DNA from 3 places in the Paenibacillus sp. MT86 genome. Region 2 is predicted to be linked to each of the others. Evidence: a T-box and tRNA genes for the amino acid it is inferred to sense, from the RefSeq annotation. Region 2 holds a T-box; the other regions hold tRNA genes.
The links. The T-box of region 2 lies ahead of AC3RCL_RS13650 (glutamine--tRNA ligase/YqeY domain fusion protein). A T-box ahead of a tRNA ligase gene usually reads a tRNA of that ligase, here a tRNA-Gln.
Positions count from the first base shown of each region.

Region 1: it encodes a tRNA-Gln, which carries the amino acid that the T-box ahead of AC3RCL_RS13650 (glutamine--tRNA ligase/YqeY domain fusion protein) is inferred to sense. The anticodon was not compared.
Region 3: it encodes a tRNA-Gln, which carries the amino acid that the T-box ahead of AC3RCL_RS13650 (glutamine--tRNA ligase/YqeY domain fusion protein) is inferred to sense. The anticodon was not compared.

Region 1 is NZ_CM179499.1:6,041,421-6,045,938, reverse strand. Features, by position in the region: rRNA gene AC3RCL_RS27600 (23S ribosomal RNA) at 1-328, shown strand, start outside; tRNA gene AC3RCL_RS27595 (tRNA-Asn) at 485-560, shown strand; tRNA gene AC3RCL_RS27590 (tRNA-Ser) at 566-657, shown strand; tRNA gene AC3RCL_RS27585 (tRNA-Glu) at 674-748, shown strand; tRNA gene AC3RCL_RS27580 (tRNA-Val) at 812-887, shown strand; tRNA gene AC3RCL_RS27575 (tRNA-Met) at 975-1,051, shown strand; tRNA gene AC3RCL_RS27570 (tRNA-Asp) at 1,082-1,158, shown strand; tRNA gene AC3RCL_RS27565 (tRNA-Phe) at 1,239-1,314, shown strand; tRNA gene AC3RCL_RS27560 (tRNA-Thr) at 1,337-1,412, shown strand; tRNA gene AC3RCL_RS27555 (tRNA-Tyr) at 1,417-1,501, shown strand; tRNA gene AC3RCL_RS27550 (tRNA-Trp) at 1,508-1,581, shown strand; tRNA gene AC3RCL_RS27545 (tRNA-His) at 1,608-1,683, shown strand; tRNA gene AC3RCL_RS27540 (tRNA-Gln) at 1,700-1,774, shown strand; tRNA gene AC3RCL_RS27535 (tRNA-Gly) at 1,789-1,863, shown strand; tRNA gene AC3RCL_RS27530 (tRNA-Cys) at 1,875-1,948, shown strand; tRNA gene AC3RCL_RS27525 (tRNA-Arg) at 1,961-2,037, shown strand; tRNA gene AC3RCL_RS27520 (tRNA-Leu) at 2,046-2,125, shown strand; gene AC3RCL_RS27515 (hypothetical protein) at 2,478-2,777, shown strand; gene AC3RCL_RS27510 (PspA/IM30 family protein) at 2,852-3,529, shown strand; gene AC3RCL_RS27505 (PspC domain-containing protein) at 3,532-4,020, shown strand; gene AC3RCL_RS27500 (PspA/IM30 family protein) at 4,022-4,518, shown strand, end outside.
Region 2 is NZ_CM179499.1:3,082,229-3,086,746, reverse strand. Features, by position in the region: gene AC3RCL_RS13650 (glutamine--tRNA ligase/YqeY domain fusion protein) at 96-1,784, opposite strand; T-box leader at 1,860-2,118, opposite strand; gene infC (translation initiation factor IF-3) at 2,208-2,690, opposite strand; gene AC3RCL_RS13640 (metallophosphoesterase family protein) at 2,757-3,461, opposite strand; gene AC3RCL_RS13635 (GNAT family N-acetyltransferase) at 3,566-4,006, opposite strand; gene AC3RCL_RS13630 (GTP-binding protein) at 4,287-4,518, shown strand, end outside.
Region 3 is NZ_CM179499.1:6,256,562-6,261,079, reverse strand. Features, by position in the region: rRNA gene AC3RCL_RS28590 (23S ribosomal RNA) at 1-907, shown strand, start outside; rRNA gene rrf (5S ribosomal RNA) at 1,056-1,172, shown strand; tRNA gene AC3RCL_RS28580 (tRNA-Asn) at 1,182-1,257, shown strand; tRNA gene AC3RCL_RS28575 (tRNA-Thr) at 1,261-1,336, shown strand; tRNA gene AC3RCL_RS28570 (tRNA-Glu) at 1,374-1,448, shown strand; tRNA gene AC3RCL_RS28565 (tRNA-Val) at 1,492-1,567, shown strand; tRNA gene AC3RCL_RS28560 (tRNA-Gln) at 1,621-1,695, shown strand; tRNA gene AC3RCL_RS28555 (tRNA-Lys) at 1,762-1,837, shown strand; tRNA gene AC3RCL_RS28550 (tRNA-Leu) at 1,852-1,935, shown strand; tRNA gene AC3RCL_RS28545 (tRNA-Gly) at 1,941-2,015, shown strand; tRNA gene AC3RCL_RS28540 (tRNA-Arg) at 2,019-2,095, shown strand; tRNA gene AC3RCL_RS28535 (tRNA-Pro) at 2,117-2,190, shown strand; tRNA gene AC3RCL_RS28530 (tRNA-Gly) at 2,268-2,341, shown strand; gene ppc (phosphoenolpyruvate carboxylase) at 2,617-4,518, shown strand, end outside.

The DNA of each region.
Region 1 (4,518 bases), 3.0 Mb from region 2:
AAAGCGGTACGCGAGCTGGGTTCAGAACGTCGTGAGACAGTTCGGTCCCTATCTGTCGTGGGCGTAGGAAATTTGAGAGGAGCTGTCCTTAGTACGAGAGGACCGGGATGGACGTACCGCTGGTGCACCAGTTGTTCCGCCAGGAGCATGGCTGGGTAGCTACGTACGGACGGGATAAGCGCTGAAAGCATCTAAGCGTGAAGCCCCCCTCAAGATGAGATTTCCCAGTATGTAAGACCCCTTGAAGACGACGAGGTAGATAGGTTGGAGGTGGAAGTGCAGCAATGCATGGAGCTGACCAATACTAATCGGTCGAGGGCTTATCCAAAAAACACCCCAAAAAGTGAAGCAAAGCTTTGAAGCAGATGCCGAATACTTTTCGGGGACCCCGATACCACATCGGGTGAATGCTACGGATTCTAATCAACGCAAATACGTTTCGTATCTAGTTTTCAGGTGATCAATCACTTGAACTAAATATTGTTCCCTGATAGCTCAGTTGGTAGAGCACTCGACTGTTAATCGAGTTGTCACAGGTTCGAGTCCTGTTCGGGGAGCCATTTATGGAGAGGTGTCCGAGTTGGCCGAAGGAGCACGATTGGAAATCGTGTAGGCGCCAAAAGCGTCTCGAGGGTTCGAATCCCTCTCTCTCCGCCATTATAATTTTAAGCAAGGCCCGTTGGTCAAGGGGTTAAGACACCTCCCTTTCACGGAGGTAACAGGGGTTCGAATCCCCTACGGGTCACCACTTTCTTAAAAAAACACTTGCTTCTTATATCAGATTTTGGTATGATAAAAGTCGCTTTGTTACGGAGGCTTAGCTCAGCTGGGAGAGCATCTGCCTTACAAGCAGAGGGTCGGGGGTTCGATCCCCTCAGCCTCCACCATCATTCATCCCCATAAAGTGAAGCTCATGCTTCGCAAGTGATTCCGATTACTTTTCGGGGACCCTATACAAGCAACCCTTTTAATGACGCGGGGTGGAGCAGTTCGGTAGCTCGTCGGGCTCATAACCCGAAGGTCGTAGGTTCAAATCCTGCCCCCGCAACCAATTTATATCGCAATAGCGATAGTGCCTCGTGGAACTGTGGTGTAGAGGCCTAACATGCCTGCCTGTCACGCAGGAGATCGCGGGTTCGAATCCCGTCAGTTCCGCCATTTTTACAAGTTTCATAGATGACTTTGGGATGAGATGCGTATCCGATATGGGATTCGTCAAAGTCCGAAATGAGCTCTATGGCTCGGTAGCTCAGTCGGTAGAGCAGAGGACTGAAAATCCTCGTGTCGGCGGTTCGATTCCGTCCCGAGCCACCATGTACCTTTTAAAATTTTATACGCCGGTGTAGCTCAATTGGTAGAGCAACTGACTTGTAATCAGTAGGTTGGGGGTTCAAGTCCTCTCGCCGGCACCATTCTGGAGGATTAGTGAAGTGGCTAAACACGGCAGACTGTAAATCTGCTCTCTTCGAGTTCGGTGGTTCGAATCCATCATCCTCCACCAGTTTTTAGGGGCATAGTTTAAAGGTAGAACAGCGGTCTCCAAAACCGTTAGTGTGGGTTCAATTCCTGCTGCCCCTGCCAATCGAATCAATTTTTAGTACAATATGGCGGTCGTGGCGAAGTGGTTAACGCACCGGATTGTGGCTCCGGCACTCGGGGGTTCAATTCCCCTCGATCGCCCCATATTACAAAATCATATTGGGGATTAGCCAAGCGGTAAGGCAACGGACTTTGACTCCGTCATGCATAGGTTCGAATCCTATATCCCCAGCCATTGATTTTATGTTTGCGGACGTGGCTCAGCGGTAGAGCATCGCCTTGCCAAGGCGAGGGTCGCGGGTTCGATTCCCGTCGTCCGCTCCATTTTTATTTCTGGCGCCATAGCCAAGTGGTAAGGCACAGCTCTGCAAAAGCTTTATCCCCAGTTCGAATCTGGGTGGCGCCTCCATAACAACCATATGTGCCCTTAGCTCAGCTGGATAGAGCGTTTGACTACGAATCAAAAGGTCAGGAGTTCGAATCTCTTAGGGCACGCCATTGTGTAAGCCGGTGTGGCGGAATTGGCAGACGCGCGCGACTCAAAATCGTGAGGGAAACCGTGGGGGTTCGAGTCCCTTCACCGGCATCAATCAAAAGGAATGTAGACGATCAACGTCTGCATTCCTTTTTTTGTTGTCCCTCCATCGAAGCATCCACACGACAAGTCCACTCCCAATCACAGCTGCTGAAGATCGTTCTCCTGTAGATTGATGTTCCTTCAATAAGTTACCGTAGCAGGAAAGTGTTCGTTCACGGATATAACGCAAAAACTGCAGACCAGTCCAGGGGTTGGACGTAGGTCTATAGGAAGCCCCGCCTTAGGTCTAGGTCCAAAAACCGTCCACAGGCCGTTTTAGTCAAACTCGAAATTACCTAGAATAGAGTCATAAGGTTGAACAAATGAAACAACGATCAAACAACAGAAAGGCGGTGTATAAATGAGGAATTCAAAAGGCAATGGAATGAGTATCCTGTTGATTGGTTTAGGGATCTTGGTTCTTCTGGGAGTATTCGGTCCTCTGCTTGGATGGTTGTTCAGTCTTCTAATTCCGATACTAATGGTTGCTTTGGGATACTACGGAATTCGAAGAGGCAATACCTTGATGGGATGGATCATTCTCGGTATCGGCATCATCTGGTTGATGGGTAAACTGTCTTGGCTGATCGGTCCGATCCTTGGTGTTATCTTAATCATCTACGGAGTGTCCCGATTGAAGAATGGAAGACCCCGTTATTGATAAGGAACAACTACATTATATAACCTGCATAAACAACAGATCAGATCATGATAGATGAGGAGGGCTAAGCCGATATGAGTGTTTTCCGGCGGATAAGAGACATAACCGTAGCAACATTGAATGAAAAGCTCGAGCAGAGCCAGGATCCGGTTCGATTGATCGACCAGTTCCTACATTCAACCAGACAGGACATTGCTGAGGCCGAGAAGCTGCAGCAGCAATGCCAAGTACATTCCAGACAGCTGAAACAGCAGGTGGATCAAGCGGAAACCATGCGATTCAAACGCGAAGAGCAGGCACTGCTTGCCTTGAAGGCCGGCGAAGAGCATCTTGCCAAGCTGGCATTGCAGGAGAAGCTGATTTATGAGGAAAAGATTGAACAGTATCAAGGCCTGTTATCCTCTAGCCTGGAGTCGTTGAAAGAAATCGAGGAGCAGCTCGGTGAGCTGCGGATGGAATATCAGACGGTCTACAGCAAACGCCAGTATTATGTTGCCCGAGTGGAAACCCTTCGTCTTCAGCAAAAAATGAATGAACGTACGGGATCCTATGGCGGGGGTCATGATGTACCGAAGATGTTCAATCGCCTCGAGGACCGTATCAGCGACTGGGAACTGGAAGCCAGAAGCCTTCGCGATTTACGCCGCATGGGGCAGGAATACATGGATCAGGCTGGAGAATCCGTCTCCACGGTATTGGAAAAGGAACTTGCCCGCTTGAAGCAAAAGCTGAATAACAGCGGAAAGGAGTAACCATGACAAGATTGTACCGTTCCACCCGAGACAAGATGTTCACAGGGTTGATCGGCGGTATATCCGATCATTTCGGAGTCGAATCTACCCTACTTAGAATCATATTTGTAGTCAGTATCTTTTTCACAGGCGGTACAACGCTGTTGATCTATCTGATTGCAACCCTCGTCGTTCCTAAAGAGCCGTATTATCACGATCCGTACGGACCGCAAGGAAGACATGGCGGCGGATACCGTTACAACGACCATCCGGGCCCGGGGCCAGGCTACAACAGCTACAATGACGCTTATGGACGTCATCAAGGCTACCCTAATCCTAATGAGCATGGAAGCTTTGGTCCCAAATATGATCGTCCCAACGGCACAAGAACGAACGCGTCCACCGATTCCGATCTGGATGCGATGATGAAGGATATTGAAAGAAAAGCCATGCAAAAAGAAATCGAAGAATTGAAGAAAAAACTTTCGAACTATGAGAAGGGAGATAAATAACATGGGAGTATTTAAAAGAATCAAGGATATGACGAAAGCATCGGTGAACGAGCTGCTGGATAAAGTGGAGGATCCGATCGTAATGCTGAACCAGTACCTGCGCGACATGGAGGCAGAAATTCATGAAGCTGAGGTAACGGTTGCGAAGCAAATGGCAAATGAGCGTCGCATGAAGCAGCGCGTCGATGAGGCTGTGAAGATGGCGGCACAACGTGAAGCTCAGGCGGAATTGGCTCTGAAAAACGGTCAAGAAGAAGTGGCTCGCAAGCTGCTTGAAGAAAAGATCTATTTCGATCAAAAAGAAACCGAGTACGTAGAACTGCACCTGCAATCCGAGGCTCAAGCGAAAGAGCTTGTTGCTCAGCTGCATGAAATGAAAGACGAGTTCTACAAAATGCGCAACAAGCGCAATGAGCTTGTAGCTCGCGCTCAAATGGCGAAAGCGAAGAAGCAAATGTCTCAAGTGAGCAGCCTGCACACCATTGAAAGCGGCAGTGC
Region 2 (4,518 bases):
CTTCGCAAAGGAATCTCCGGCAGCCACTCGCTGCCGGCTTCTTTGTGCTGTCTGAATGTCCGTACCCGATGATCGCGGCCCCTTGATCGTATCCATTAATTCTTGCCGGTCTTCTTCCATGAATCCTTCAACGAAACGACCCGGTTAAACACCGGCCTATGCTCTGTTGCATGCTTGGAATCCAAGCAGAAATAGCCGTGTCTGATAAATTGGTACGTTTGGTTCTTGACCGGTTCCTTCATGGAGGGCTCCAGTATGGCGTCTTTGATCCGAATCAACGAATCGGGGTTCAGGAGATCCGCCCAGATATTATCCGATTCCAACAACTCGGCCGATTCCTTCAATAATGTATCGTACAAGTGAAGCTCCGCCGGAATCCCATGCTTCGCTGAGACCCAGTGCAGCGTGGATTTCACCTTACGCCCTTTGAATCCGCTGCCGCTCTTCGTCAGTGGGTCATATGTGCAGTGAATTTCCATGATGTCCCCCGTTGCCGGGTCTTTCACGACATGCTCGCATTTGATGAAGTAGGCTCCTTTCAAGCGCACTTCCTTGCCGGGCGATAACCGATGAAATCCGGGATCCGGCTCCTCCATGAAGTCCTCCCGTTCGATGTACAGCTCCCGTGAAAAAGGAACCTCCCGCATCCCTAACGCTTCGTCATGTTCATGGTTCGGTATGCTCAGCATCTCGGTGCGATCTTCAGGAACATTCGTAATGATCACCTTCAGCGGGTTCATGACCGCCATCGCATTGCGGCACCGATCTTTCAAGTCCTGACGGATGAAATGGTCGAGCATCGCCGAATCCACCATGCTGTTGCCGCGAATCACGCCAAGTTCGTCCAGGAAATGCCGGATTCCCTCGGGAGTCACCCCCCGTCGCCGAAGTCCTTTCAACGTAGGAAGTCTGGGGTCATCCCACCCGTCCACAAAACCTCCCTCGACGAGTTCCCTCAGGTATCGCTTGCTTGTTACGTATCCGGAGATGTTCAATCTGCCAAACTCCCGCTGCTTCGGGGGCTCCGTCACTTCCAGCTCGGCCAGCACCCATTCGTACAGCGGTCGATGCTCTTTAAATTCGGCAGAGCACAGCGAATGCGTGATTCCTTCAATCCAATCCTGGATCGGATGGGCAAAATCATACATCGGGTACACGCACCACGTGGTTCCCGTACGATAATGCTCGGCATGAATAATCCGGTATAAGACAGGATCTCTCAGATTCATGTTGGGCGAAGACATATCGATTTTGGCCCGGAGCACTTTCGCGGACGTTTGGAATGCCCCTGCCAGCATTTGTTCGAATAACGATACATTCTCCTCGATGCTGCGCTCTCGAAACGGGCTGTTCATGCCGGCTTCGGTCAGCGTCCCCCGGTATTCCGTCATTTGTACCGGCGTGAGATCACAGACATATGCCTTCCCCTTGGTGATGAGTTTCCTTGCTGCCTCAGCGATTTGATACGCATAATCCGATCCGAAATAAACGCCCGGCTTCAGTCCGAGCCACTCGATATCCTCCCGGATCGCATCCACGTATTTCATGTCTTCCTTCAGCGGATTCGTATCGTCGAACCGAAGATTGAATGTCCCGTTAAACCGGCTGGCGATGGCATGGTTAATGTGGATTGCATAGGCGCTGCCGATGTGCAGATAACCGTTGGGCTCTGGCGGGAACCGCGTAGCCACCGGCCTGTGATATACGTTGTTCTCCACATCGTCCTTGATCATCCTGGTCAAAAAATCCGCCGTTTCCGCTCCATTGTTGTAGTCGTTGCTCATACCTGAATCCTCCCTATGTTTGATTACTGCCGCAATGCCGTATAAAACAAAAAATCCCGTCTCCAAGACATAAGTCTTGGGGACGAGATTCGTTTCGCGGTGCCACCCCGGTTTGCCGATATCTCTCGATACCAGCCTTATCGGGTACGGCCATCACGCGATCGCTTATACCCTAGCTCTGTAACAGGAGCTCCTGTCGCACCATCCCTTATCCATAAGTTCCGATGCGCCGCTCGGAGGCTTGGTTCAATGAAGGGCTTCCCGCTCCTTTTCAGCATACCGGAGCTCTCTGCAGGGATTCCTGTTCATCTACTCTTCTCTTCATGGCGTTTATAATTTGATCCATAATATCACCAGAAACTCAAAAAGTAAACCGCTGTACGCCACCAATAATGAAACGCCCTTGAAAGACGTTCCGCAAGATTATACCGGCAGCAGCTTCACCGCGGCCTGTTTGCCGCTAACCTGAATGCCCGTTTCCTTCTTGCCCACCCCGGCCAGATCTTGAACGAGTCGTTCAAGCAGCTTACGGGCCGCTTCGCCTTCCTTGCCCTGGATGCGTATGACCGGCTGGACGGCTTTGCCCGCTGCCAGCAGCTTATGCATCTGCGAGAGCTTGGTGTCGTAATCATGCTCTTCGATATGTACGGACAGGCGGAATTCCTTGACTTTGATCGGACCGCCCGAAACCTGCTGCTTCGCTTTAACCGCCTCCTGCTTCGCTTGGCCGCGGCTTACGAGCTTGCATGGCGGCGGGCTGCTGAACAACGAGGTGCACACCAAATCGGCTTTGTGACGCTTAGCCAGGGCAAGCGCCTCTTCCCTGGAGACGACGCCCAACTCCTCGCCGTTCAAGCCGGTAAGCTCGACTTCGCGCGCTTTTATCTTTTCGTTCATCATCAACATGGACTGATCCTCCTATTATGTCTGTTAAACCATGGCTTTAATGATAGAATAACATACTCTTTCCTATCACTCCGCAGGCACGGACCGGACAAAATACGTTCGGTATTCCAGTTGTTCCGTGATTTCCAGGCAGTTCAACTGCTTACCGTATACGCATGCTCCATCGATGCCGATTTTGTCCCCGTCGCCACAGAACCAAATATGCTCCGAGTCATGCAAGTTGACGGCCGGGGTATGCCCGAATACCACGGTTTTGTCGATGCCGGTGGGATAATTGAAGAATGGTTCCCGTATCCAGATGAAATCATGTGGAGGCTGCTGCTTCCAGTCTTCCACGCCCGGATTGATTCCGGCATGCACGAATAGGTGGGTGTCTGTTTCATAATACAGGGGCAGTGTATCGAGAAATGATAGATGATGCTCATATTGCCGTTTTATGTAGGCCTTGCCTTCATTGTATCTGGAGCGATCCAGATCGCCATCAAAAAAATCGGCGCCGCAATAACTTTCAATCGTATTTCGCGCACCATTGCGAATCCAGCGTGAATTCGCTTCGTCCGTATCCAGCAGAATGGCATCCAGCATCATTTGATCATGATTCCCGCGAAGGGTGATGACGCCGGAATCCCGCATTTCCATCACCTGCTCAATCACTTCTTTGCTTTTTGATCCGCGATCCACATAATCCCCAAGCAGGACCAGCTTATCCTGTGCGGGATGATACCTCACTTCGGACAATAACCGATTGAATTCATCATAGCAGCCATGAATGTCGCTTATCGCTAAGGTTCGAATCGCAGTCCCCTCCCATCCTCTTTGATAGTGCCACCATAAGTTATGGCAGAACGCACGGTTTCACATTATGAACGTCTATATTATACAAAACTATATTTAGCCATCACATCTCCCCAGGGAGCATAACCGGCTTCCGTAAACCCGATTTGGGTATAGAGCCTTTTTGCATGCTCGTTCCCGGGTTTGTAACACAGCATAACATCGTCCGTACGATTCGGCGAATGGCGAATCTCATCAAGAACCAGGCGAATCGCAGGCTTGGCATAATGCATTCCCTGAAATTTGCCGTCGATCATAAATCGGTATATCCAATAGTTGTCATCGTGCGGGTGCAGTCCGTACATAACAAATCCGATCATTTCTTCATCATGGAAAATGGCTCTCGTTTCGAAACCCTCCATAAATTGAGCTTCCGCTATGGAATATAGATTAGGGGCAATCCATTTCTCCTGTTCAGGTTTGGGCTTAAGGCGGATGCAATCCTCCCAATTATCTTTATCTATGACATGAAGTGATATCAAATGCAAGACTCCTTCAACATGGTTTATGCCTCTATCCTAATTCAACTCGGGCGATATTTCACGGTAATAAATATGTAAACCCAAACAGGACGCAGCACGTTGTCAGGTACCGTGCAAGATAATGAATGAATATAAGCATTTATTCCATATTCCGTTCCCTTCTCAATGGATAAACTAGAATTAACTTTATTCTACATGGAGGCGATATCTATGCGGCAATGTCACAACGACATCCAACCGAAAGGACTACAAATGATGAAACGAATGAGGGTTACGATATATGAAGAACATATTGAACATTGGAGTTTTGGCCCATGTTGACGCCGGTAAAACTACGCTGACGGAGCAAATTCTATTTAAGGCCGGGATTATTGAACGAGCAGGCTCGGTGGACCATGGCAATACGACCACGGATTCATTGGACATTGAGCGGAGACGGGGCATTACGATCAAATCCGCCGCGGTATCGTTCATGCTGGGCGATCTGAAAGTCAATCTCATCGACACGCCCG
Region 3 (4,518 bases), 3.2 Mb from region 2:
GGGCGCTGTCTCAACGAGAGATCCGGTGAAATTTTAATACCTGTGAAGATGCAGGTTACCCGCGACAAGACGGAAAGACCCCATGGAGCTTTACTGCAGCTTGATATTGGATTTGGGTACGATCTGTACAGGATAGGTGGGAGCCTTAGAAGCATGAGCGCCAGCTTGTGTGGAGGCGACGTTGGGATACCACCCTGATCGTATCTAGGTTCTAACCTGGTACCGTGATCCGGTACGGGGACAGTGTCAGGCGGGCAGTTTGACTGGGGCGGTCGCCTCCTAAAGAGTAACGGAGGCGCCCCAAGGTTCCCTCAGAATGGTTGGAAATCATTCGAAGAGTGCAAAGGCATAAGGGAGCTTGACTGCGAGACCTACAAGTCGAGCAGGGACGAAAGTCGGGCTTAGTGATCCGGTGGTACCGCATGGAAGGGCCATCGCTCAACGGATAAAAGCTACCCTGGGGATAACAGGCTTATCTCCCCCAAGAGTCCACATCGACGGGGAGGTTTGGCACCTCGATGTCGGCTCATCGCATCCTGGGGCTGAAGTAGGTCCCAAGGGTTGGGCTGTTCGCCCATTAAAGCGGTACGCGAGCTGGGTTCAGAACGTCGTGAGACAGTTCGGTCCCTATCTGTCGTGGGCGTAGGAAATTTGAGAGGAGCTGTCCTTAGTACGAGAGGACCGGGATGGACGTACCGCTGGTGCACCAGTTGTTCCGCCAGGAGCATGGCTGGGTAGCTACGTACGGACGGGATAAGCGCTGAAAGCATCTAAGCGTGAAGCCCCCCTCAAGATGAGATTTCCCAGTATGTAAGACCCCTTGAAGACGACGAGGTAGATAGGTTGGAGGTGGAAGTGCAGCAATGCATGGAGCTGACCAATACTAATCGGTCGAGGGCTTATCCAAAAAACACCCCAAAAAGTGAAGCAAAGCTTTGAAGCAGATGCCGAATACTTTTCGGGGACCCCGATACCACATCGGGTGAATGCTACGGATTCTAATGTGCTGCAAATCGTTTCGTATCTAGTTTTCAGGTGATCAAACATCTGAACCGTTTGGTGGCGATGGCGGAAGGGTTCCACGCGTTCCCATACCGAACACGACCGTTAAGCCTTCCAGCGCCGATGGTACTTGGACCGAAGGGTCCCGGGAGAGTAGGACGTCGCCAAGCGGTACATATTCCCTGATAGCTCAGTTGGTAGAGCACTCGACTGTTAATCGAGTTGTCACAGGTTCGAGTCCTGTTCGGGGAGCCACTTGCTTCCATAGCTCAGTAGGTAGAGTGCATCCATGGTAAGGATGAGGTCACCGGTTCGATCCCGGTTGGAAGCTCCAGATTCGCTTTTGGTTTGGACATGCATCATGAAAATGTGGCCCGTTGGTCAAGGGGTTAAGACACCTCCCTTTCACGGAGGTAACAGGGGTTCGAATCCCCTACGGGTCACCACTATTTTATTTCATCAGGGGATGAGAACCCCATGAGTTTATACGGAGGCTTAGCTCAGCTGGGAGAGCATCTGCCTTACAAGCAGAGGGTCGGGGGTTCGATCCCCTCAGCCTCCACCATTTCATGCATGATTCTAACGAGAATCGGCAAGATAGAAGTAACTCAACGATTTTGGGGATTAGCCAAGCGGTAAGGCAACGGACTTTGACTCCGTCATGCATAGGTTCGAATCCTATATCCCCAGCCACTTTACTCCAAATAGTAAAGTTACGCTTTGAAGGTGATTCCGAGTATTTTCGGTGGCCTGAAATGCGAGCCATTAGCTCAGTTGGTAGAGCACCTGACTTTTAATCAGGGTGTCGAAGGTTCGAGTCCTTCATGGCTCACCATTGTTTCATCTTGTGCGCGTGTGGCGGAATTGGCAGACGCACTAGACTTAGGATCTAGCGTCTTTGACGTGGGGGTTCAAGTCCCTCCACGCGCACCATTAATGCGGACGTGGCTCAGCGGTAGAGCATCGCCTTGCCAAGGCGAGGGTCGCGGGTTCGATTCCCGTCGTCCGCTCCATTTGCGCCCTTAGCTCAGCTGGATAGAGCGTTTGACTACGAATCAAAAGGTCGGGAGTTCGAATCTCTCAGGGCGTGCCATTTTTCAAAAAAGATTAATATCGGGATGTAGCTCAGCTTGGTAGAGCACCTGGTTTGGGACCAGGGGGTCGCATGTTCAAATCGTGTCATCCCGATTTGCTTAACAATTGAGACCCGGCAAAAGTAACCGGAATATGCTTTGAAGCATAACGTCACTTTTGTGGGTTGATATGCGGGTGTAGTTCAATGGTAGAACTCCAGCCTTCCAAGCTGGTAGCGTGGGTTCGATTCCCATCACCCGCTCCATACATAAGCAGGACATCACCGTGTGTGATGTTTTTTTTACATATTCATACGACTATCCTGCGAAGTGTTAATGCAATAAAGAATGCTGTCATATCAACGGTTTATAGGACTAATGTCCGTGGGCTATGGGTATAACATGACCATGAGTTTTGTCGATTTGGCTAATTTTTTCGCCTGAAAAATGCAGATTTTCATTCGCTTTTATTGTATGATGTTAGGAAGGCGTTACGTCCTATAGATAAACTGCTGAAACGGGTTGAGATGGGAGGAGTAGCATGACTGAACTTACAGTAACCGCAAAAAGCAATTCCAACAATCTGCTGCGGCGAGATGTACGGTTCCTTGGCAATATTCTTGGAGAAGTTCTTGTCCATCAAGGAGGCAATGAGCTTTTAGATATAGTTGAGAAAATTCGCGAAACGAGTAAATCGTTGCGATCCGTATTCTTGCCAGAATTGTTTGCAGATTTCAAAAGGATCATCAGCACGCTGGAACCCGACATTCGCCATCAGGTGATTCGCGCGTTTGCCATTTACTTTCAATTGGTTAACATCGCCGAACAGAATCATCGCATACGGCGTAAACGCGATTACGAGCGTTCCGCCGGGGAAAGTGTTCAACCAGGTTCCATCGAAAGTGCAGTCCAGGATTTGAAAGAGCGCAATATTACGTTTGAAGAAGTTCAAGAAATTCTCGAAAGTCTATCCCTTGAGCTGGTGATGACCGCTCATCCAACAGAAGCGATGCGTCGGGCTATTCTGGATATCCATAAACGGATAGCGGACGATGTGATGCAGCTGGACAATCCGACACTGACATTCCGCGAACGGGAGCAGCTTCGGGAGAAACTACTGAATGAAGTGATTACGCTATGGCAAACCGATGAGCTTCGTGACCGTAAACCTACTGTTTTGGATGAAGTCAGAAACGGTATGTATTATTTTCACGAAACCCTGTTTCACATTCTGCCAGAGGTTTATCAAGAACTGGAGCGCTGCCTAACTAAATATTATCCGGGTCACCATTGGCACGTTCCAACCTATTTGCGTTTCGGTTCGTGGATCGGTGGCGATCGGGACGGAAATCCTTCAGTGACGGCGGACGTAACGTGGAGAACGCTTGAAATGCAGCGGAAGCTGGCGATTCGTGAATACCAACGGATTTTGCGTGAATTCATGAAATACCTGAGCTTCAGCTCGTCAATCGTTAACGTTTCGGATGAATTGCTTCAATCCATTGAAAAAGACCGCGAGCATGTAACACTGAAGAAGATGGAAATTTGGCACAATGAGAAAGAGCCTTATCGTGTAAAACTGGTATATATGCTGGCTAAAATGAGTCACATTCTGGATGAGAACATGACGGGCGGCGAGCGTTATCAGACCCCTGAGGAATTCATCGAGGATTTGAAAATCATTGATCGAAGCCTGCGTTTCCATTTTGCTGACTATGTTGCAGACACCTATATTCAAAAGCTGATTCGCCAGGCGGAGTTGTTTGGTTTCCATACCGCAACGCTGGATATCAGACAGCATAGCCAAGAGCATGAGAATGCCATGGCCGAAATTCTGCGGAAAATGAACGTGACGCAGGACTACGCCCAATTGAGCGAAGACGAGAAGATCGAACTGCTCAATAACTTGCTTAACGATCCGCGTCCGTTGACTACGCCTTATCAGGAGTATAGCGACAGCACCGAGGAATGCCTCGAAGTATACCGTACCGTTTTCCGTGCGCAGCAGGAATTCGGCGTGAAATGCATCTCCAGTTATTTGATCAGTATGGCCGAGGGCGCAAGCGACATTCTGGAAGTGATGGTATTTGCCAAAGAAGTCGGGCTGTTCCGGAAGGATAACGACGGTTCCGTAATCGCTACGCTGCAGGCTGCGCCATTATTCGAGACGATTGACGATCTTCATGCCGCCCCGGATATCATGCGCAAGCTCTTCAGCCTGCCGATCTACCGTGAAGCGGTGAGCGCCATGAACGAACTGCAGGAGATCATGCTGGGCTACTCTGACAGCAACAAGGACGGCGGAGCCATTACGGCGAACTGGGAACTCCAGGTAGCACTCAAAGAGATTACGGCCGTAGCCAATGAATTCGGCATCAAGGTAAAATACTTCCATGGACGCGGCGGATCGCTCGGACGCGGCGGTATGCCTCTGAACCGCAGC